DNA from 3 places in the Streptomyces sp. L2 genome. Region 1 is predicted to be linked to each of the others. Evidence: riboswitches for the same ligand, from Rfam matches in the RefSeq annotation. Region 1 holds a riboswitch; each other region holds the start of a gene.
The links. A riboswitch is a leader RNA that binds a small molecule or an ion and turns the genes downstream of it on or off. The one in region 1 is predicted to bind cyclic di-AMP.
Positions count from the first base shown of each region.

Region 2: it holds a riboswitch for cyclic di-AMP, as region 1 does, so the genes downstream of both, DBP14_RS03335 (LysM peptidoglycan-binding domain-containing M23 family metallopeptidase) here and DBP14_RS30745 (C40 family peptidase) in region 1, are expected to answer to the same signal.
Region 3: it holds a riboswitch for cyclic di-AMP, as region 1 does, so the genes downstream of both, DBP14_RS13450 (transglycosylase SLT domain-containing protein) here and DBP14_RS30745 (C40 family peptidase) in region 1, are expected to answer to the same signal.

Region 1 covers NZ_QBDT01000001.1:6,844,283-6,851,356, reverse strand. Annotated here, with positions in the region: gene DBP14_RS30755 (ATP-dependent Clp protease proteolytic subunit) at 40-729, shown strand; gene DBP14_RS30750 (hypothetical protein) at 737-1,045, shown strand; cyclic di-AMP (ydaO/yuaA leader) riboswitch at 1,412-1,635, shown strand; gene DBP14_RS30745 (C40 family peptidase) at 1,639-2,112, shown strand; gene DBP14_RS30740 (ATP-binding protein) at 2,307-2,765, opposite strand; gene DBP14_RS30735 (helix-turn-helix transcriptional regulator) at 2,989-3,849, shown strand; gene DBP14_RS30730 (DUF397 domain-containing protein) at 3,860-4,084, shown strand; gene DBP14_RS30725 (8-amino-7-oxononanoate synthase) at 4,142-5,269, opposite strand; gene bioB (biotin synthase BioB) at 5,417-6,649, shown strand; gene DBP14_RS30715 (adenosylmethionine--8-amino-7-oxononanoate transaminase) at 6,642-7,074, shown strand, end outside.
Region 2 covers NZ_QBDT01000001.1:736,581-743,654, reverse strand. Annotated here, with positions in the region: gene DBP14_RS03340 (alpha-galactosidase) at 1-623, shown strand, start outside; cyclic di-AMP (ydaO/yuaA leader) riboswitch at 896-1,092, shown strand; gene DBP14_RS03335 (LysM peptidoglycan-binding domain-containing M23 family metallopeptidase) at 1,097-2,002, shown strand; gene DBP14_RS03330 (SGNH/GDSL hydrolase family protein) at 2,149-2,976, shown strand; gene DBP14_RS03325 (TetR/AcrR family transcriptional regulator) at 3,278-3,889, opposite strand; gene DBP14_RS03320 (MBL fold metallo-hydrolase) at 4,031-5,224, shown strand; gene DBP14_RS03315 (phosphatase PAP2 family protein) at 5,262-6,611, opposite strand; gene DBP14_RS03310 (class I SAM-dependent methyltransferase) at 6,756-7,074, shown strand, end outside.
Region 3 covers NZ_QBDT01000001.1:3,140,010-3,147,083, reverse strand. Annotated here, with positions in the region: gene DBP14_RS13460 (FAD-dependent oxidoreductase) at 1-26, shown strand, start outside; gene DBP14_RS13455 (Cof-type HAD-IIB family hydrolase) at 306-1,118, shown strand; gene DBP14_RS13450 (transglycosylase SLT domain-containing protein) at 1,145-1,633, opposite strand; cyclic di-AMP (ydaO/yuaA leader) riboswitch at 1,639-1,822, opposite strand; gene DBP14_RS13445 (polyprenyl synthetase family protein) at 2,355-3,365, shown strand; gene DBP14_RS13440 (sigma-E factor regulatory protein RseB domain-containing protein) at 3,686-4,888, shown strand; gene DBP14_RS13435 (ABC transporter ATP-binding protein) at 4,922-5,914, shown strand; gene DBP14_RS13430 (ABC transporter permease) at 5,901-6,854, shown strand; gene DBP14_RS13425 (NAD(P)H-dependent oxidoreductase) at 6,980-7,074, opposite strand, start outside.

The DNA of each region.
Region 1 (7,074 bases):
GGGGCCGACGGAGGCCCGGCCGCGAGGAGGGGTACACGCATGTCCCGACCGTCCGCCCGCCACGTCCTGCCCGAATTCACCGAGCGCACCCGCTCCGGTCACCGCACGCTCGATCCGTACTCGAAGCTGTTCGACGAGCGGATCGTCTTCCTCGGCACCCACCTCGACGACACGGCCGCCATCGATGTGACGGCACAGTTCATGCAGCTCGAACACGCCGCCCCGGACCGGGACATCTCGCTGTACCTGAACTGCCCGGGCGGCTCGCACAGCGCGATGACAGCCGTCTACGACACGATGCGGTACGTCAGTTGCGACGTGGCCACCTACTGCCTCGGGCAGGCCGCCTCGGCCGCGGCGGTACTGCTCGCGGCGGGGACACCGGGGAAACGGTTCGCTCTGCCGGGCGCGCGCATCGTGCTCGAACAGCCCTCCCTGTCCGAGCCGGTGACGGGCATGCCGAGCGATCTGGCCATCCAGGCGGAGGAGTTGGCCCGGGTGCGCGCGCTGATGGAGGAACTGCTCGCCCGGCACACCGGGCGCGGCGCGGAGCGGGTCCGCGACGATCTGGAACGGGTGCTCGTGCTGGACGCCCCGGCGGCCGTGGAGTACGGCCTGGTGGACGGCGTCGTACCGCGGCGCGGGGCCGCGCCGACCGTTCCGGGTACGCCGGGCGATCCGACCGCTCCGGGCGCACCGGGTGCTCCGGGCACTCCGGGCGCGCGGTGAGCCGCCGGTGCTGCCCGAGGAACTCCCGCCTCTGCCCGCGCTGACGCGCGCGGAGGGTGAGCTGGTCGACCGGTACCTGGACGTGGTCGACCTGCTGGGCCGCGTCAATCCGGCCCGGGACGCCGACACCTACCGCGCTCTGCGAGCCGCTCAGGCCCTGGTGCGCAAGGCGGAGGAGTTGCGGGACGCGCTCGCCCTGATGCACCGGCGCGGCGAGACGGAACCGCACGGGGAGACCCTGGCGCGGGCGATGCGCGTGCTGGACGGCGAGCGGCGCACCGCACGCCTCATCCTGCCGCCCGGCGGGCCGGGCTGACCGGTCCCGCCGGCCGATGCCAGGCTCGGCGGATCCGTCCCGCAGCTCCCCTCGGCACGTCGTTCGGGCCGGAGTTGAAACGGCCCGAACGACGGACCCACGTCCGGCGTATTTTCAGCATTTTTACTGTCTTTTTCGAGGGTCGGCCGGCTTGCGCGCCGAATTGGGCCGTTCGGCGCAGCCGAAGGTTTTGGGCCAGGTCCGGGGCCGCGTACGGCACCTGACGATGTCTCGAACACAGTGAAGTCCACCCGAACGGGCGAGTGGTGAGTAACGCCACAAAGGGGCGGTTCCGTTGGGATTTTCGGACACGTGTGAGTGAAGATCCCTGACTGACGACAAGCCCCCGCCGCAGCGGCGGGGCGGTCCGGGCGGACGCCGAGTCCTGCCGCCGCCCGGACGACCGGTCGACAGGAGTGGATCGGCAGGAGTGGAGGACCCGAGCAAGACGGGTCGCCGGCACGGACGTTCGTCGCAGACGGGCGGATGTGCCGCGCAGCCCTTGGGGTGAAGTCGCGAGAACGCGACCGGGCAACTTCGCCAGCCCGAATCCGACAGGTCATCCTTCACAGGCGGCTGACGAAGGGTTGCGCATGACTGCGCTCAATCGTGTCCCGTCGCTGATGGCACGTGCCGGTACGGCCTCTGCCCTCACCCTCGCCGCCGTGGGCGGCACCATCGTGGCGCCGGGTCTGTCCGCCGACGCCTCGGCCGCCACCATGGCGACGAAGGCCCTCCGGGTCGCGGCGTCCAAGAAGGGCTCCCCGTACCAGTGGGGGGCCACCGGGCCGCGCAGGTTCGACTGCTCCGGGCTCACGCTGTACTCGTTCAAGAAGGCGGGCAAGAAGCTGCCCCGCACGGCGGCGCAGCAGTACAACCGGACGCACCACGTCTCGGCCGACCACCGAAAACCGGGCGACCTGGTGTTCTTTCACTATGGATCCAGCGTCTACCACGTCGGCATCTACGCCGGGAAGGGAAAGATCTGGCACGCACCGAGGACGGGGGAAGTGGTGAAGCTGGAGAAACTCTGGACGAACCACGTCTGGTACGGCCGGGTCAGCTGACCCGGCTCCATGCGGTGAGCGGCGCGGCTCCGGAGGGGGCCGCGCCCGTGCTCTCCCGGGCGGGGGCCACGCGCCCGCTCTCCCTGTCGGGGGGGCCGCGCCCGTGCTCTCCCGGGCGGGGCCACGCGCCCGCTCTCCCGGACGGGGGGCACGCGCGTGCTATACCGCCGGCCCTTAGCGCCCGCCGGCCCGCCCTAGGTTTCCTGCTGGCCCGCGGCCGGTACCGGTTCCGCGGGGGCCGTCCAGGGCAGTTCGATCAGCACCGTCTTGCCGCCCTCGCGCGTGGGCCGGACCCGGAGCCTGCCGCCGCACTCGGCGGTGAGCCAGCGGATGATGACCATGCCGCGGCCGTTGTCCTGCTGGACGGCCGCCGGGAGTCTCTTCGGGAAGCGCGGGTGACTGTCCGTGACGCCGATGCGCAGGTCCTCGTCACGGTCCAGGGCGAGGTCCACCGTGAACGTGGGTGACTGCCCGAAGGTGTGCTGTACGGCGTTGGTGGCCAGTTCGGAGACGATGAGCCGCACGGTGTCGGCCGCGTCGGTGTCCGACGGCAGGCCCCACTCCGCGAGGGTGCCCAGCACGTAGGCGCGGGCCGCGGAGACCGAGGCGGGATCGCTCGGCAGAGTGACGGATGCTTCCAGGTGGTCTGCCATGGCGACGTCGTCCCTTTCCCCCGGGGCCGCGGTCCGACAAGGAGCGGCTGGTTCGAGTACGGTCCCGGACTGGTGCTTCCTCGTCAGACTGCCACCACCGGACCGGTCACGGGGAGCGATCCACCAAGATATGCATATATCTGTCGCTCGATGCGGTGAACTCTGCGACGGCAGAGCGTATTTGGGCGGCCCGTAAGGAGTAATGGCGAGTGAGGAGGAGCCCATGCAGAACGGTCCCGCGGTGCGGCGCCGCAAACTGGGCGCCGAACTGCGCGCGCTGCGCACCGGGGCGGGGCTCACGAGTGGTGACGCGGCCCGCCTGGTGGGCTGGCACCAGTCGAAGGTGAGCCGTATCGAGACCGGCGCCAGCGGGGTGAAACCGGCCGATGTGCGGTTACTCCTCGACACCTACGGGGTCGACGACGGGCAACTGCGCGAGTTACTTCTGGGGTTGGCGGGGTCGGAGCACGCGAGCGCCCGGCACCGCTGGTGGCACGCCTACCGGGGGATCCTGCCCCCGGCCTACCGGGACTTCATCAGCCTGGAGTCGCAGGCGAGCGGCATGCGCACCCTGGAGACCACGGTGGTGCCGGGGCTGCTGCAGACCCCCGAGTACGCCCGCGCGGTGACCCGGTCCGCGGTGGAGGGCCTGGACGAGGAGCGGCTGGACGCGCTGGTGGAGGTGCGCCTGGCCCGGCAGGACGTGCTGCGCTCGGATCCCCCGCTGCGGCTGAGCGCGGTGCTGGACGAGGCGGTGCTCCGGCGCGAGGTGGGCGGACCAGAGGTGATGGCCCGTCAGCTGAAGCGGCTGGCGGAGGCGGCGCAGTTGCCCCAAGTCAGGCTCCAGGTACTGCCGTTCGCGACCGGGGCGCATGTCGGCCTCACCGGCCCTTTCGTTATCTTCTCCTTTCCGAGCACTTCTGATCTGGACGTGGTTGTTCTGGACCAGTTGACGAGTAGCCTCTATCTGGAACGGAAAGAAGACCTCCAGGCGTATGGGGAGGCCTTCAACACCCTTCGGATCCACGCCCTTTCACCCGAGGACTCGGTGGATTACATCACCGCGATAGGTGACGGCGCGTAGAGGAGGCACCATGACCGCACTGCCTCGGAACGTCCCTTCCAGCACCGATCTGCACGGCGTGCGATGGCTGCGCAGCAGCTACAGCACGGGCGCGAACAACTGCGTGGAGACGGCCCGGCCGCACTCCGGCCGCGGGGCCGGACTGCTCGCCGTGCGCGACTCCAAGCGTCCCGCCGGACCCGCGCTGCTCTTCTCCCCGGAGAGCTGGGCGGGCTTCCTGACCACGCTCCACTGACCGGCCCCTACGAAACCCCGTCGGCACTCGTGCGACGCCCGGCCGTGTCACGCCGACTCATGGTCGAGTCTCGCCGATCACTCGTACAGCGCGTTCGATCTCGGCCCCGGACAGGTCCGCGCGGGCGGTCAGCCTGAGCCGTGAGATGCCGTCGGGCACGGAGGGAGGACGGAAACAGCCCACGGCCAGCCCGGCCGTACGGCAGTCCGCCGCCCAGCGCACGGCCTGCTCCGGGGACGGGGCCCGCACGGAGACCACCGCGGCGTCCGGACGTACCGCCTCCAGACCCGCGGCGGTCAGCCGTGCGTGCAGTTCCGCGGCGACTTCGCGGGCCCGCGCGGCCCGCTCCGGCTCGCGGCGCAGCAGCCGCAGGGCCGCCAGGGCGGCGCCGGCCGCCGCCGGGGCGAGGCCGGTGTCGAAGATGAAGGTGCGAGCCGCGTTGACCAGGTGGCCGATCACCCGGGCCGGACCGAGCACCACGCCACCCTGGCTGCCCAGCGACTTGGACAGGGTGGCCGTGACGACCACGTCGTCCGCGCCCGCGAGCCCGGCCGCCTGCGGCGCGCCCCGGCCGCCGTCGCCCAGCACGCCGAGTCCATGGGCGTCGTCCACGACCAGGCCGGCGCCGTACTCCCGGCACGCGTCGGCCAGCGCGGCCAGCGGCGCCTGGTCGCCGTCCACCGAGAACACCGTGTCGGATACGGCGATCGCCGCGCCGTCGTGCGTGCCCAGCGCCTTGCGCACGGCCTCGGGGTCGGCGTGCCCGACCACCTGGGTGGTGCCCCGGGCGAGCCGGCAGCCGTCGATGAGCGAGGCGTGATTGCCCGCGTCGGAGACGATCAGGGAGCCGTGCGGGCCGAGCGCGGTGACCGCGGCCAGGTTGGCCGCGTAGCCGGAGGAGAAGACCAGCGCCGCCTCGAAGCCGCAGAAGTCCGCCAGCTCGCGCTCCAGCTCGGTGTGCAGCTCGGTGGTGCCGGTGACCAGCCGGGAGCCGGTGGAGCCGCCGCCCCAGGTCCGAGCGGCCGCTGCCGCCCCGTCGGCGACCTCGGGGTGGTGGGCGAGGCCCAGGTAGTCGTTGCTCGCCAGGTCCAGCAGCGGCGAGTCGGCGGGGCGCGGGCGCAGGGTCCGTACGAGACCGGCCCGGCGCCGCGCCTCCGCCTGCTCGTCGATCCAGCCGAACGCCATGGGTCCTCCGGGGCTTTTGTAGGTAGCGGACAGACACTAGCGGCACGGGCAGGCACCCAGGGTGTGGCAATACCCACACGTCGAAGCATCTCTGTTGTGCAAACTCTCCTTGGCCCGAAGCGGTCCCGTAGGACAGGATCAACTTTCATGGACCTGCTGAACACGCTGGTGGACAAGGGGCTTCGGCGCGAGCTGCCGACCCGCGAGGAAGCGCTCGCCGTACTCGCCACCTCCGACGACGATCTGCTCGATGTGGTGGCCGCGGCCGGCAAGGTGCGCCGGCACTGGTTCGGCCGGCGCGTGAAACTCAACTACCTGGTCAACCTGAAGTCGGGCCTGTGCCCGGAGGACTGCTCCTACTGCTCCCAGCGGCTGGGCTCCAAGGCCGACATCCTGAAGTACACCTGGCTCAAGCCCGGCGAGGCCTCCGAGGCCGCCGCCGCGGGCCTGGCCGGCGGTGCCAAGCGGGTCTGCCTGGTGGCCAGCGGGCGCGGTCCGACGGACCGTGACGTGGACCGGGTCTCCGAGACCATCAAGACCATCAAGGAGCAGAACGAGGGCGTCGAGGTGTGCGCCTGCCTCGGGCTGCTCTCCGACGGCCAGGCGGAGCGGCTGCGCGAGGCCGGCGCGGACGCCTACAACCACAACCTGAACACGTCCGAGGGGACGTACGGGGACATCACGACCACGCACACCTACGCCGACCGGGTGGACACGGTGCAGAAGGCGCACGGCGCCGGCCTGTCCGCCTGCTCGGGGCTGATCGCGGGCATGGGCGAGAGCGACGAGGACCTGGTGGACGTGGTCTTCTCGCTGCGCGAGCTGGACCCGGACTCGGTGCCGGTGAACTTCCTGATCCCGTTCGAGGGCACCCCGCTCGGCAAGGAGTGGAACCTCACCCCGCAGCGCTGCCTGCGCATCCTGGCGATGGTGCGGTTCGTCTGCCCGGACGTCGAGGTGCGGATCGCGGGCGGCCGCGAGGTCCACCTGCGCACGATGCAGCCGCTGGCCCTGAACCTGGCCAACTCGATCTTCCTCGGTGACTACCTGACCAGCGAGGGCCAGGCGGGCAAGGCCGACCTGGAGATGATCGCGGACGCCGGGTTCGAGGTGGAGGGCACCGGGGAGATCACGCTGCCCGAGCACCGGGTGACGGCGGCCGGCGGTGGCTGCGGATCGCACGCCGAGGCCGGGTGCGGGTCGCACGCGGAGGCCGGGTGCGGGTCCGTCTGCGGCTCGCATGAGGGGCAGGACGTGTGCGGTACGGCGACGGAGTCCGCGCCGGGCACGGAGTCGGCGGCGGCCGTGAACGAGCCGCGCACCGACCTGGTCGCCGTGCGTCGCCGGGGCGCCGGGACGGACCTCGCGCCCAATGCCTGACCTGGGCGTGCCCGAGCTGCTGGAGCTGGACCGGCGGCATGTGTGGCATCCGTACGGTCCGATGCCCGGACGGGTAGAACCGCTCGTCGTGGAGTCGGCGAGCGGGGTCCGGCTGAAGCTCGCGGACGGCTCGGGCGAACTGGTCGACGGCATGGCGTCCTGGTGGTCGGCGATCCACGGCTACGGCCACCCGGTCCTCGACGAGGCCGCGCGGCGCCAGCTCGACCGGATGAGCCATGTGATGTTCGGCGGGCTCACGCACGAGCCCGCCGTACGCTTGGCGAAGCTCCTTGTAGACATGTCGCCTGACGGGCTTGAACATGTGTTCCTCGCCGACTCCGGTTCGGTGTCGGTCGAGGTCGCGGTGAAGATGTGCTTCCAGTACTGGCGCTCGCTCGGCCGGCCGGAGAAGCGGCGGCTGCTCA
Region 2 (7,074 bases), 6.1 Mb from region 1:
CCGAGGTCGCCTTCGAGTCCTGCTCGGGCGGCGGCGGCCGGATCGACCTGGGGGTGCTGAGCCGCACCGACCAGGTGTGGACCTCCGACAACACCGACCCGCTGGACCGGCTCGCCATCCAGCACGGGTTCAGCCAGGTCCACCCCGCCCGGGTCATGGCCGCCTGGGTCACCGACAGCCCGAACAGCCAGCTCAACGGCCGGTTGAGCAGCCTGCGTTACCGCTTCGTCAGCGCCATGGCGGGAGTCCTCGGCGTCGGAGGCGACCTCACCGAGTGGAGCGAGGAGGACCTCGCCGAGGCCCGCGCCTGGGTGGACCTCTACAAGGAGATACGGCCCGTCGTCCAGCACGGCGACCTGTACCGGCTGCGCCCGCCGGCGGGCGGCCTCAGCGCCGTCCAGTACGTCCTCGGCGACGAGACGGTGGTGCTCGCCTGGCTCCAGTCGCAGCGGTACGGCGAACCGGTCCCGGCCCTGCGGCTGCGCGGACTCGACCCGGCCGCGTCGTACGAATGCCGTGAAACGGGCGAAGTGCACCGAGGTGCCGTCCTCCGGCACCACGGTCTGCGGACCGGGCTGCGCGGCGATCTCGATGCGACGGTTCTCCGTCTGTGTCGCATCTGAGTCGTCTGCCCGAATTTTGCGGCTTCGCTCCAACTCGCTACGAAATAGGGGGAGGTGGGTATGGCGTGCGTGAGGAGCGTCATAGTGGTGACCGACCGTCGCACGTCATGCTCACGTAATGTCCGGGCGCCCGGCGGCAATTGAGGCGAGCGAGAGCGCGGACATGCACGCACGGTGACCGCGCTTTCCGGTATCCGATCATCCGAAACGGCGGAGGCGGGAACCGGCTCCTTGTCGCCGTGCGTCCCGCTCGCTTACGTTCGCCACCAATTCCGGACGGAACGCCGAATCCTGCCGCCGTCCGGAGTCCCCACACACATGACCCGTGTACGGCAGGAGCGGGGGACCCACCAGGTACGACTGCCTGTCCCGGTCTCCGCGACAGGCTCGGGGTGAAGCCGCGCACCGCGCGGCCGGGCAGCTCCAGTCCGAACCCGACAGCTCACCTCGCAGGCGCCGGAGAGGAATGCGCCATGCCCGCGAAGGGTAAGCACCGTCGTCCCAAGACCCAGCGTCTGACCCGCTCCATCGCCGTCGCCGGAACCGGCGGCGCCGCCCTCGCCCTGCCGCTCGTCGGGGCCGCCGGAGCCCACGCCGCCACCCCGCAGTCCGGTTCCGCGCACGTCACCCAGGCCCTCCCGGCCGCCAAGGGCACGGCGGTGAAGGCGACCGCCGCGAAGCCGGCGGCCGCGCACCGCGCTCCGGGCGTCCGCACCTACACGGTGAAGTCCGGCGACTGCCTGGCGAAGATAGCCGACGACCACGACGTCCGCGGCGGCTGGCACCGGCTCTACGACGACAACCGGCAGGCCGTCGGCGACGACCCGTCGCTGATCCACCCCGGCCTGAAGCTCACGCTCGGCAAGCGCGCGGCGGCGGCACACCACCCGTCCTCCGACGCGCACTCCGCGACCCCGTCCACCCACCCGTCCAAGCCGCAGACCCCGCCCCCGGCCGCCACCCCCTCCACCGGCTTCACCCTCCCGGTGACCGGCGCCACCATCGGCACCGGCTACCACGTGGCGGGCAGCATGTGGTCCAGCGGTTACCACACCGGCGTCGACTTCGTCGTCCCGACCGGCACCTCCGTCAAGTCCGTCGCCGCCGGCACGGTCGTCTCCGCGGGCTGGGGCGGCGCGTACGGCAACCAGGTCGTCGTCAAGCTGAACGACGGCCACTACGCCCAGTACGCCCACCTCTCCCAGCTCTCCGTGTCCGCCGGGCAGAGCGTGACGGAGGGACAGCAGCTCGGCCTGTCCGGCGCCACCGGCAACGTGACCGGACCGCACCTGCACTTCGAGATCCGGACCACCCCGGACTACGGCTCGGACATCGACCCCGTCGCCTACCTCAGCCGGCACGGAGTCACCGTCGGCTGACCCGGCCGGTCCCGGTGGTCCTGGCCGACCCGGCTGCCCCGGAGTATTCCTGAATGGCAAATGAATAAGCAGTGGGACTTCTCACCGTCCGTCAACCCCCGCCTACGGTCGCGTAAGTCACATCCGAAGGTGAATCATGGTCCGACGTGGCAGACGATTCGAAGAGTGACAACACATCGGTGATCGGGTCGATCGGGTCGTACGTGGCGGTGGGGGACAGCTTCACCGAGGGCGTCGGCGATCCGGGGCCCGACGGGGCGTTCGTCGGCTGGGCCGACCGGTTCGCGGTCCTGCTCGCCGACCGGCGGCCCGAAGGAGACTTCCGGTACAGCAACCTCGCGGTGCGCGGGAAGCTGCTCGACCAGATCGTGGCGGACCAGGTCCCCAAGGCGCTCGAACTCGCCCCGGACCTGGTCTCCTTCTGCGCGGGCGGCAACGACATCATCCGCCCCGGCACCGACCCGGACGAGGTCGCCGAACGCTTCGAGCGGTCGGTGTCCCGGCTGGCCGAGGCGGCGGGCACGGTCCTCGTGACGACCGGTTTCGACACGCGTGGCGTCCCGGTGCTCAAGCACCTGCGGGGCAAGATCGCCACGTACAACGGGCACGTGCGGGCCATCGCCGACCGGTACGGCTGCCCGGTGCTCGACCTGTGGTCCCTGAAGTCCGTGCAGGACCGCCGGGCGTGGGACGACGACCGGCTCCACCTGTCGGCGGAGGGCCACACCCGCGTGGCCCTGCGCGCCGGTCAGGCCCTCGGCCTGGAGATCCCGGCCGACCCCGAGCAGCCCTGGCCGCCCCTGCCGCCCCGGGGCACGCTGGAGGTCCGCCGCGACGACGTGCACTGGGCCCGCGAGTACCTCGTCCCGTGGATCGGCCGCCGGCTGCGGGGCGAGTCCTCCGGCGACCACGTCACGGCGAAGGGCACGCTGTCACCGGACGACATCAAGACGCGGATCGCGTCGGTGGCCTGACACCCCGACGCACCGTGCCCCGCGGCGCCCGACCGGCGCCCCGCGGCGCCCGACCGGCGCCCCGCGGCGCCCGACCGGCGCGCCGCGGGACACGACCGTCACGGGACACGACCGTCACGGGACACGGCCACACGGGGCGCGGACGGCACAGGGCGCGGCCGTCACGGGACACGACCACACGGGGCGCGGACGGCACAGGGCGCGGACGGGACTGAACGCGGCGGGACCGGCCCCCGGCAGCGCCCAGGTCCAGGCGCGCCGCGGGGCATCGGCCGGCCCTCCTCGCGCACACCGCGGGACGTCAGCCCCTCAGGGACTCCTGCTCCAGCCCGAGTTCCCGGGCCAGCGCCGCCTCGCCCCACTCCTGCGCGCGGGTGCGGGGCACGCCGCCCGGATAGGAGGTCAGCTGGACGGCGAGCCCGTCCAGGAGGGCCGTCAGGCGCAGGGCCGTACCCTCGGGATCGGCGCACGCGAACTCGCCCGCGGCGACGCCCTCTGTGATGACGGCGGCGATCGCCGCCTTCCACTGCCGGTCCAGTTCCCGGGTGACCTCGCGCAGAGCCGGCTCGCGCAGTGACACCGCCCAGCCCTCGATCCACAGCCGCCAGCCCTTGGCCGCACCCGACGGCGCGTACCAGCGGACGGCCGACCGCAGCCGGCGCACCGCCGACGTCCGCCGGCCCAGCAGCCCCCGCAGGTGCGCGAGGTCGCCCTCCGCCGCGTGCGCGAACGCGGCGGCGACCAGCTGCTCCTTCGTGGAGAAGTGGTACAGCACCAGCGCGTTGCTCACCCCGAGCGCGGACGCCACGTCGGCGATCCTGAGCGCCGCCACGCCCCGCACCTCGATCTGCTCGACAGCCGCGCGCAGCAGCTCCTCGCGCCGCTCCGCCACGCTCAACCGCACTCTCGCCACGCGGCCACCCTAATCCGTCACCAGTACGACACCGAACGTGTCCGGCCAGTGGCGGGGACACCGGGGGCGGGGCGCCGTCGGTCTGCTTGTCGGACGGGCCGACCATAATGGAAGGCCTCAGCGACTCCACCTGGAGGTACCGTGACCGGTCCGCGTTCCCAGAGTCCCGGGCTCCGAGGGCTGCGGCCCGCCGCCTTCGGCGCGGATCCCGGCGGTGAGCGCATGGCACGCATCCGCCGCTCCCCGCATTTCAAGGACGGCGTCTTCCAGAACCCGGGCGGCACCGTCCGTACGGTTCCCTCCGGGTCCCGGCGCGACCTCGCGAAGGTCTTCCTCGACAAGGAGCAGCGCCCGCTGCGCGCGCCGGGCGGCACCGTCCCGGTGCACGCCACGACCTACGCCGACCTGGCCAGACCGCCCGCCACGGGGCTGCGGCTGACCTGGATGGGCCACTCCAGCGTGCTCGCGGAGATCGACGGACACCGGGCCCTGTTCGACCCGGTCTGGGGCGAGCGCTGCTCCCCGTTCCCCTTCGTCGGGCCCAGGCGGCTGCACCCGGTGCCGCTGCCGCTGGCCGCCCTCGGCCCGGTCGACGTCGTGGTCATCTCCCACGACCACTACGACCATCTGGACATGCCCACGATCAAGGCGCTGGCCGGCACGGACACCCTGTTCGCGGTGCCCCTCGGCGTCGGCGCCCACCTCGAACGCTGGGGTGTCGCGGCCGACCGGCTGCGCGAGCTGGACTGGCACGAGTCGACCCGGGTCGGCGGCCTGACCCTCACCGCGACCCCCGCCCGCCACTTCTGCGGCCGGGGCCTGCGCAACACCCAGCACACCCTTTGGGCCTCCTGGGCCGTCGCCGGCGAGGAGCACCGGATCTACCACAGCGGGGACACCGGCTACTTCGAGGGCTTCAAGGACATCGGAGCCGCCCACGGCCCGTTCGACGCCACCATGATCCAGATCGGCGCGTACTCCCCGTTCTGGCCGGACATCCACATGACCCCCGAGGAGGGCCTGCGCGCCCACCTCGACCTCCAGGGCGGCGCCCCGCACGGGGTGCTGCTGCCGATCCACTGGGGCACCTTCAACCTCGCCCCGCACGCCTGGGCGGAGCCGGGGGAGTGGACGAAGGACGCGGGCGACGAGGCCGGACAGCCGGTGGCGCTCCCGCGGCCGGGCGAACCCTTCGAGCCCGGAGGCAAGGTGCCCGGCGAGCCCTGGTGGCGGACCGTATCCCAGCCGATCGCCCACCACTGGCGCGGCGTCCGCCCGGTGGAGGCGCCCGCGGAGGAGCGGCCGGCGGACCTCGACCTCGCGGGCGACCGGTGACGGTCAGGGGCTGAACCCGGCACGGCGGGAAGGCGGCTCACACCGGTTCGAGCTGCGACTCCGGTCGTGGCGCCGGTGCGGTGGGCCGCTCCCACTGTCTGGTGGTCCGCACGTAGCCGGAGACCACGGAGATCAGCGCCAGCAGCAGAAGGGGCCCGAACAGCCACGGCCGGGCGGCCATCTCCTCCGGCAGCCAGCGGTACGAGACCAGGAGCGCGGCGAAGACCGCCGTACCGTAGACGACCAGCCGTACGCCCGCCCGGTCCCAGCCGCGGTCGAGCGAGCGCAGCGCCGTCTCGATGGTGAGCGCGAACACCACGCCGGCGATGAGGTCCGCGCCGTAGTGGTAGCCGAACCCCAGGGTCGCGCTGAGCGTGGCCACCAGCCAGAACGTGCCCGCGTACCGCAGGGCCCGGGGGGCGGCGCGGGTGTGGATGAAGATCGCGGTGGCCCACGCCGTGTGCAGGCTGGGCATGCAGTTGCGGGGCGTGATCCCGTCGTACGGCACCGGGTGCGGGGAGCCGACCGGCGGCGGCGTGTGCGGCCAGAGGTTCGCCACCGCCCATTCGACGCCGCCGGTGCCGGAGGCGCCCGGGCCGTAGGCGAAGACCGGCCCAACCACCGGGAAGATCATGTAGACGGCCGGGCCGAGGAGACCTATCACCAGGAAGGTGCGCACCAGATGGTGGCGCGGAAAGCGCCCCTCGGCCGCCACGTTCCGCAGCTGGTACAGCGCGACGACGATCGCGGCCACCGCGAGCTGGGCGTAGACCAGGTGCAGGAGGTGCGGGCCGAACGGGTCGGTGGCCCGGACGGCCCGGCCCATCCGCCATGAGGGGTTGCCCAGCGCGTGGTCCGCGGTCGCCACGTACTGGTCGAGCACCGCCGGGCGGGCCTTGGAGGTGATGAGCAGCCAGGTGTCGCCGGTCTTGCGCCCGGCCGCCAGCAGCAGGCCAAGACCGACGCCCTTCAGCAGCAGCACACGGTCGGCGCCGGTGCGGCGCGTGACGGCGAAGACCCCGCAGCCCAGCATCACCCACAGCGCGCCGTTGCCGAAGCCGTGCCCGTCGCTCGGCCTGACGCCGGCCGCCCAGCGCACCAGCACGAAGACGAGGTCGATACCGAGGGCGGCACCGGCGGCCACGAACCGCTGCCGCCAGGTGAGCACCACCATCATCAACGCCAGACCGCCGTACAGCGGACCCGGCTTCGGGGCGAGGAACAGACCGCGGGCCAGGGTGGACATCGGGCCCGGTTCGCCGTAGCGGCGCGAGACGATCTCCATGGCTATGAGGAGCCCGAGAAGCGCCGCCCCCGCCGCGGTCCACAGCACGGCCCGCCGGGGACCCCCCAGGGCCGACGCGGACCTGCCGCCTATGTGTGACATCACCCGCGACGCTCTGGACATCAATCGTTTGGCCGATTCGATTCGGGTTTGACGGACGAGCAGCGACGACGCCAATCATCGCAAGCTCGAACATGCTATCGGAATGGTTCGGCGCCCCCGGAGGCTGGTGTTGAATGCGGTCCCATGGACGAGAGCGGGCGAACGGCGAGCCGGACGGCGGTGCTGGTCTGCCAGGGACGGGCGGCCGCGGACGGCAGGGCCGTTCCGGGGCGGTTCGCCGATCCGGTGGCGGGACGGCTCCTGCGGGCCCCGGAGCGCGTGCCCGTGGACCAGGTGCGCGCGAGCACTCCGCCCGACGGAATGCGGGCGCGCACCGCGTACGAGAGCGTGCGGGCGTGCGCCGAGGTGGTCGTGCCGCGGACGGTCGCCATCGACGAGGCCTTGCGCGCCCGAGTGACCGGCCAGTTGGTGATCCTCGGCGCCGGCCTGGACACCCGCGCCT
Region 3 (7,074 bases), 3.7 Mb from region 1:
AACACCTGGCGGCAGCACACGGCTGACGGCCGGGGCTGACGGCCCCCGGCGGACCGCCGCCGGGGGAGGCGCCCCGCGGTGACCGCCGCCGGGAGGATGCATGCCCTGGCGGACCGCCGCCGGACGATGCGTCCCGGCGTCCTCGCGCCGGTCCGTCGCAACGCCCGCCCCCCGTGTCCCGCGCGCCTCCGGTCCCCGTGCGGCGCCATCACGGCGCCCGCGGGCACCACTTGGGGGCAGCGGGCACACAACTGAGCGAAAGGACAGGGTGAGTCGGTGGGGCGCGATGTCCGTATTCTCTGATCATGGCCGCCTCCCCCGCATATTCACTCGTCGCCACCGACCTGGACGGAACGCTGCTGCGCGGTGACGACACCGTCTCCGAATGGTCGCGCGCCGCGCTCGCGAGGGTGGCGCGCGCCGGGGCACGGCACCTGGTGGTCACCGGCCGCCCGGCACCGAGAGTGCGGCCGCTCCTCAAGGAGCTGGGCTGCACGGGGCTCGCGGTGTGCGGACAGGGCGCGCAGGTGTACGACGCCGGCGCCGGCCGTCTGCTGTGGTCCGTCCGCCTGGACCGGGAGCTGGCGGAAACCGCGCTCGGCAAGATCGAGGCCGAGGTGGGCCAGGTGTATGCGGCCGTCGACCAGGACGGCGTGGACGGGCTCACGCTGATCGAGCCGGGGTACCGGATGCCGCACCCCACGCTGCCGGCCGTGCGGGTCGGCCGGCGCGACGACCTGTGGCGCGCGCCGATCAGCAAGGTGCTGCTGCGCCACCACACCCTGTCGGACGACGAGTTGGCGACCATCGCGCGCGGGGCGGTCGATTCGCTGGCCACGGTCACCATGTCGGGCCCCGGGACCGTGGAGCTCCAGCCGTGCGGGGTCACCAAGGCGGCGGGTCTCGCGCTGGCCGCCGCTCACCTGGGGCTGGCGGCCGAGCGGGCGGTCGCCTTCGGGGACATGCCCAACGACATCCCCATGTTCGAGTGGGCCGGGCACGGTGTCGCCATGGCGAACGCCCATCCCGAGCTGAAGGCGGTCGCCGACGAGGTCACCGCGTCGAACGAGGACGACGGCATCGCCGTCGTCCTCGAAAGACTGTTCCCGAGCCCCTGACGAGTCCAGGGCCGGGATCGCCGGCCTCAGTATGCGCCGAACACGTTGTCGATGGAGCCGTAGCGGGCGGCCGCGTAGTTGCAGGCGGCCGTGATGTTCGCGACCGGGTCGTAAGGGTCGAAGGAGGTGCCGGGCACGTGGTAGGCGGTGAACGTCGGGTCGATCACCTGGAGCAGGCCCTTGGACGGGGTGCCGGCGGCCGCGTTGGAGTCCCAGAGGTTGATGGCGGCGGGGTTGCCGGAGGACTCGCGCATCACGTTGCGGTAGATGCCGTCGTAGGTGCCCGGGATGTGCCGCTCGGCCATGATCGCCAGGGACTCGCGGATCCAGCCGTCGAGGTTGTTCGGGTAGCCGGCGAGGGTGGTGGAGGGCGTCGCGGAGGTGGTGGTGGCCGCGGAGGCGCTGGTGGCGCCGATGAGGGGGAGCGCGAGGACGGCGGCACCGGTGCCGGCGACGGCGAGGGTGCGGACGAGGCGGCGGGTGCGGGGGCGGCGGTGCTGGGCGGCAGCAGACATGGGGATGTTCCTCTCCGTCGCCTGCGAGGTGAGCTGTCGGGTTCGGGCGGGGAGGTGCCCGGTCGCGCCGCGCGGACGGCGGCACGACTTCACCCCTAGCCGTTCCGGTACGACGAGTGCCGTCCGGTCCGGCGACTTACCTGGGTCCCCCGCTCCTGCCACACGAAATGAGTTCGTCGATGGGTGGTGTCGGGCGGTGGCAGGATTCGGCGTCCGTCCGACGGCCGGGAACGTATGCGAGAGCACATGTCGGGAACAAGTACCGGATTCACACAACGCATCAGTTGACCTTGGTCTGTACCGTTTCGAGTACTTGATCCTTTGCAGCCGCCAATCCTCAACTGGCCGGTGGGGCAAGGGGGGATGCGGAGGAAATGCGCCATGGGGCGGTACGGGGCTCGCGTGACCCAATTCACGAAATGGCAAATTATGCAAAATCAGACATGGGGGATTTGCTCGTCCCGGAATACCGCCATCCGTGTCCGTGGTTCTCGGGGATGCGTGCTTTTGTGCAAATCTCGCTGAATCCGTTAAGTCGATAAATGTCCGTTCCTGTCATCCGATCGCGGGCCTGCCGGGAGTGGTCCGGTACGGCCCGGCCTGTAGCGGTGGGCGCTAGCGGTGATCGAAAGCTGACCGGATACGCTGACTTGAGTGATGGCAGCGACCTATCGACAAACCGTGTAATCGCCAGCAGACACCAGCAGACAGGAGACCCCTCGTGACCGTCGTCGGGCCGTTCGGGCTGAGCGTGCGGGACCAGGCTCTGGAAGCCGATGTCCAGGCCGGATTGGCGGCTGTCGAGGAAGGCTTGCTCGAGGCCACCAAGAGCGAGGTCCCGTTCATCACGGAGGCCGCGCAGCACCTCGTCCGGGCCGGCGGGAAGCGGTTCCGGCCGCTCCTGGTGATGCTCGCGGCACAGTTCGGTGACCCCTACGCACCCGGTGTCGTCCCGTCCGCCGTCGTCGTGGAGCTGACCCACCTGGCGACGCTGTACCACGACGACGTGATGGACGAGGCCGCCGTACGACGCGGTGTGGCCAGCGCCAACACCCGCTGGGGCAACTCCGTCGCCGTGCTGACCGGCGACTTCCTCTTCGCCCGCGCCTCCCAGATCCTCGCCGACCTCGGGCCGGAGGCGGTCCGGGTGCAGGCCCTCGCGTTCGAACGGCTGGTGACCGGGCAGATCCTGGAGACCGCCGGCCCCACGGACGGCCGCGACCACGTCGAGCACTACCTGGACGTGCTGGGCGGCAAGACCGGCTCGCTGGTGGCCGTCTCGTGCCGGTTCGGCGCGATGATGTCCGGCGCCGACGAGACGGTCGTCGACGTCCTCACCCAGTACGGCGAACGGCTCGGCGTCGCCTTCCAGCTCGCCGACGACGTCCTGGACATCGCCTCCGACTCCCACGAGTCCGGCAAGACCCCCGGCACCGACCTGCGCGAGGGGATCCCGACCCTGCCCGTGCTCCGGCTGCGCGAGCGGGCGGCCCGGCTCGGGCTGGCCGAGGACGTCGCGCTGTGCGCGCTGCTCGACTCCGACCTCAGCGACGACGCCCGGCACGCCGAGGCGCTGGCCGCGCTGCGCGCGCACCCCGCGCTGGAGCAGGCCCGCCGCGACACGGTCCGCTACGCGGAGGAGGCGCGCTCCGCGCTCGCGCCGCTGCCCGAGTGCGACTCCAAGGCCGCGCTGCTCGAACTGTGCGACGCGGTGGTGCACCGCGCGGGCTGAACGCCCGGATGCCTGAACGCCCGTTCGCCTCATCGTCGTCGGAAGCCGCAGTCCCGCGGTCCCGCCGTACACGGTCCCGCGTGCCCGACCCGCATCGTCGGTGTCTCCCGTACGACCCCTACGGGTCGGGGGAGATGCCGCCCCGGCATGTCATACCGCAGTCGTACACGAGTTGGCTCCGAGGTCTGACGCTTCCTCACGGCCGATTTGGTGAGATGGAAACCACGGAAATCACCACTCCTCACCGATTCGGGTGAGAATGGCGGCTCAGGGGGACCAGCGTGACGACAGCCGCCGCCGACGACGGAGGTAAGGCACACATGGCACCGTACGAAACCGACGACGTGTCGGGCGCCGCGCACGACGAGGACCGGCCCTCGGCGCGCCGCAAGGCCGCCCGGTACGCGGTCCCGGTCGCGGTGGTGGGGGTGGCGGCGATCACGATCGGGCTGGTCCCGGCGCTGGCCGCCTCGGGTGACCCCGACCTGCCGAAGATCACCGCCCAGCAGCTCATCGAGAAGATCGCGAAGTCGGACGTGCAGCAGCTGTCCGGCACCGTGAGGTTCAGCGCCGACCTCGGACTGCCGAACCTGGGCGGCCTGGAGGGCGGCCTCGCGTCCGGCATGGCCAAGGGCGACGGGGACGGCTCGTCCGCCGACCCGCAGTCCAAGCTGACCGAACTCGTCTCCGGTACGCACACCCTGCGCGTGGCCGAGGACGGCCCGGACAAGCAGAAGCTGTCCCTGCTGGAGAGCGGGTCCGAGTACAGCCTCATCCACGACGGCAAGGACGTCTGGGGCTACGACAGCAAGAGCAACGACGTCTACCACTCCACCGACGCCGACTCCGGGAAGCAGCACCGCGCGGAGCCGCCGGCCACGCCGAAGGACTTCGCCGACGAGGCCCTGAAGTCGGTCGACGACACCACGTCCGTCACCGTCGACGGCACCGAGCGGGTCGCCGGGCGCGACGCCTACAAGCTGCTGATCACACCGAAGCAGTCCGGTACGACGGTCGGCGCGATCAGCATCGCGGTGGACGCGAAGACCGGCATGCCGCTGAAGTTCACGCTGACGCCGAAGAGCGGCGGCGCCGCCGTCCTCGACGCCGGATTCACCCAGGTCTCCTTCTCCGCGCCGGGCGCCTCCGCCTTCGACTTCACCCCGCCCAAGGGCGCGAAGGTCACCGAGGGGAAGCGGGAGCACAAGGCGCCCCGGCACGAGGCCGGCAAGCCCGGCGGCCGGCTCGCCCAGGGCATGGAGGGCGCCAAGGTCCTCGGCAAGGGCTGGACCTCCATCGCCACCTTCGACACCGGCTCCAAGGGCGGCCTGCCGACCGGCTCCAAGGCCGGCGACCTGGGCGGCTTCCTCGGCTCGCTCGGTGACCAGGTCTCGGGCTCGTTCGGCAAGGGCACGGTGTTCTCCACCCGCCTGGTCAACGCCCTGATCACCGACGACGGCAAGGTCTACGCCGGCGCGGTCACCAAGGAGGCCCTGGTGAAGGCGGCCGACGAAGGGAAGTGACCCTTCCGGGCAAGACGAGTGGAGGGGGAGCCGATGTACGCACGGTCCGTCACGGAGCGGGACGCGGCCGAACGCCGGCGGGAGGGTGACACCGCGGCGCACGTCATCGCCACGCGCGGCCTCACCAAGCGCTACCGCGGCGGCCAGCTCGCCGTGGACGGTCTCGACCTGACCGTCCCGGCGGGCAGCGTCTTCGGCTTCCTCGGCCCGAACGGCTCGGGCAAGACCACCACCATCCGCATGCTGATGGGTCTGATCGAGCCGACCTCGGGCACGGCGCACGTCCTGGGGCGCCCCATGCCCCGCTCGGCGCGCACCGTCCTCCCCGAGGTCGGGGCGCTGATCGAGGGCCCCGCCCTGTACGGCTTCCTCTCCGGCCGGGACAACCTGCTGCGCTACGACGCCGCCGACCCGGCCGCCGACCCGCGCACCCGGCGTGCGCGGGTCGCCGCCGCGCTGGACCGGGTGGGCCTGACGGCCGCGGCGAGGAAGAGGGCCCGGGCGTACTCGCTCGGCATGAAGCAGCGCCTGGGCCTGGCCGCCGCGCTGCTCCAGCCGCGCCGGCTGCTGGTCCTGGACGAGCCCACCAACGGCCTCGACCCGCAGGGCATGCGGGAGATCCGGGCACTGGTGCGGGAACTGGCGTCCGACGGCACGACCGTCTTCCTCTCCTCCCACCTCCTCGACGAGATCGAGCAGGTGTGCACGCACGCGGCGGTGATGGCCCGGGGCCGCCTGATCACGCAGGGCGCGGTGGCCGACCTGGCCGCCGGAGCGCGCGGCCGGCTGGTGGTGACCACACCGGATCCCGGCGAGGCGGCCCGGGTGCTGAAGGAGCAGGGCGTGGGGGACGTGACCGCCGACGGCGACCGGGTGACCGGGGAGCCGCCCGAGCGGGACCTGGCCGAGGTGAACGCGGCCCTCGTCGCGGCGGGCGTCCGGGTCCGCGGATTCCAGCTCGAACGCGCCTCCCTGGAGGACGCGTTCGTGGCGCTCACGGGGGAGGGTTTCGATGTCGCGGGCTGAACCGGCAGAGGTGCCGGGGGCGGTGAAGGCGGCGGAGGCGGTGGAGGCCGGGTCACCGGGCGCACGGGAGACGCGGTCTCCGGCCGGGCGGCGGCCGCCGAGTCCGCTGTGGACGTTCGGGCTGCTGCGCAGCGAACTGGCCACCACGGTCCGGCGCTGGCGCACCCTTGCGCTGCTCGGGGTGCTGGCGGCGGTACCGGTCCTGGTCGGGATCGCGGTGAAGGCCGAGACGAGCGGGGGCTCGTCGGCGGGCGGCGGGAACGGGGGCGGCCCGGCGTTCATCGCGCAGATCACCAACAACGGCCTGTTCCTGGTGTTCACGGCGCTCGCGGCGACCCTGCCGTTCTTCCTGCCGATGGCGGTCGGTGTCGTCGCGGGCGACGCGATCGCGGGCGAGGCGAGTGCCGGGACGCTGCGCTATCTGCTGGTCGCCCCGGCCGGCCGCACTCGCCTGCTGCTCACCAAGTACACGACGGTCCTGGCGTTCTGCCTGCTGGCTACGCTGGTCGTCGTCGTGTCCGCCCTGATCGTCGGCGCGCTGCTGTTCCCGCTCGGCGGTCTGACAACCATCTCCGGGACCCGGATCGGGTTCGGTGAAGGACTGGGCCGGGCGCTGCTCATTGCCCTGGTCGTCGCGGTGTCACTGGTCGGGGTCGCCGCCCTCGGCCTGTTCGTGTCGACCCTGACCAACAGCGGGATCGCGGCGATGGCGACCACGGTCGGCCTGCTCATCACCGTCCAGATCCTCGACCAGATCCCCCAGCTGCACGCCCTGCAGCCGTACTTCTTCTCCCATTACTGGCTGTCCTTCGCCGACCTGATGCGCGATCCCGTCTACTGGGACGACCTGACGAAGAACCTCGCGCTGCAAGGGCTGTACGCGGCGGTCTTCGGGTCGCTGGCGTGGGCGCGGTTCACGACGAAGGACATCACTGTGTGAGGGTGCCTCCGGCGGTGGCGCGGGTTTTGTGCAGGCCCGTGGGGGCTTGTCGCGCTCACGCGGCGGAGCCGCATGTCGGACACAGCCCCGCGCCCCTTCGGGGCGCCATCCGCACCGGGGATCGATCAGGTTGCGGGCGCCTGGTGGGGGAAGCGGGCCAGGGGTGGGTTCTGGGTGAAGAACGTCTTGGCCTGGGTCAGGGCCTCGGTGTCCTTCAGTA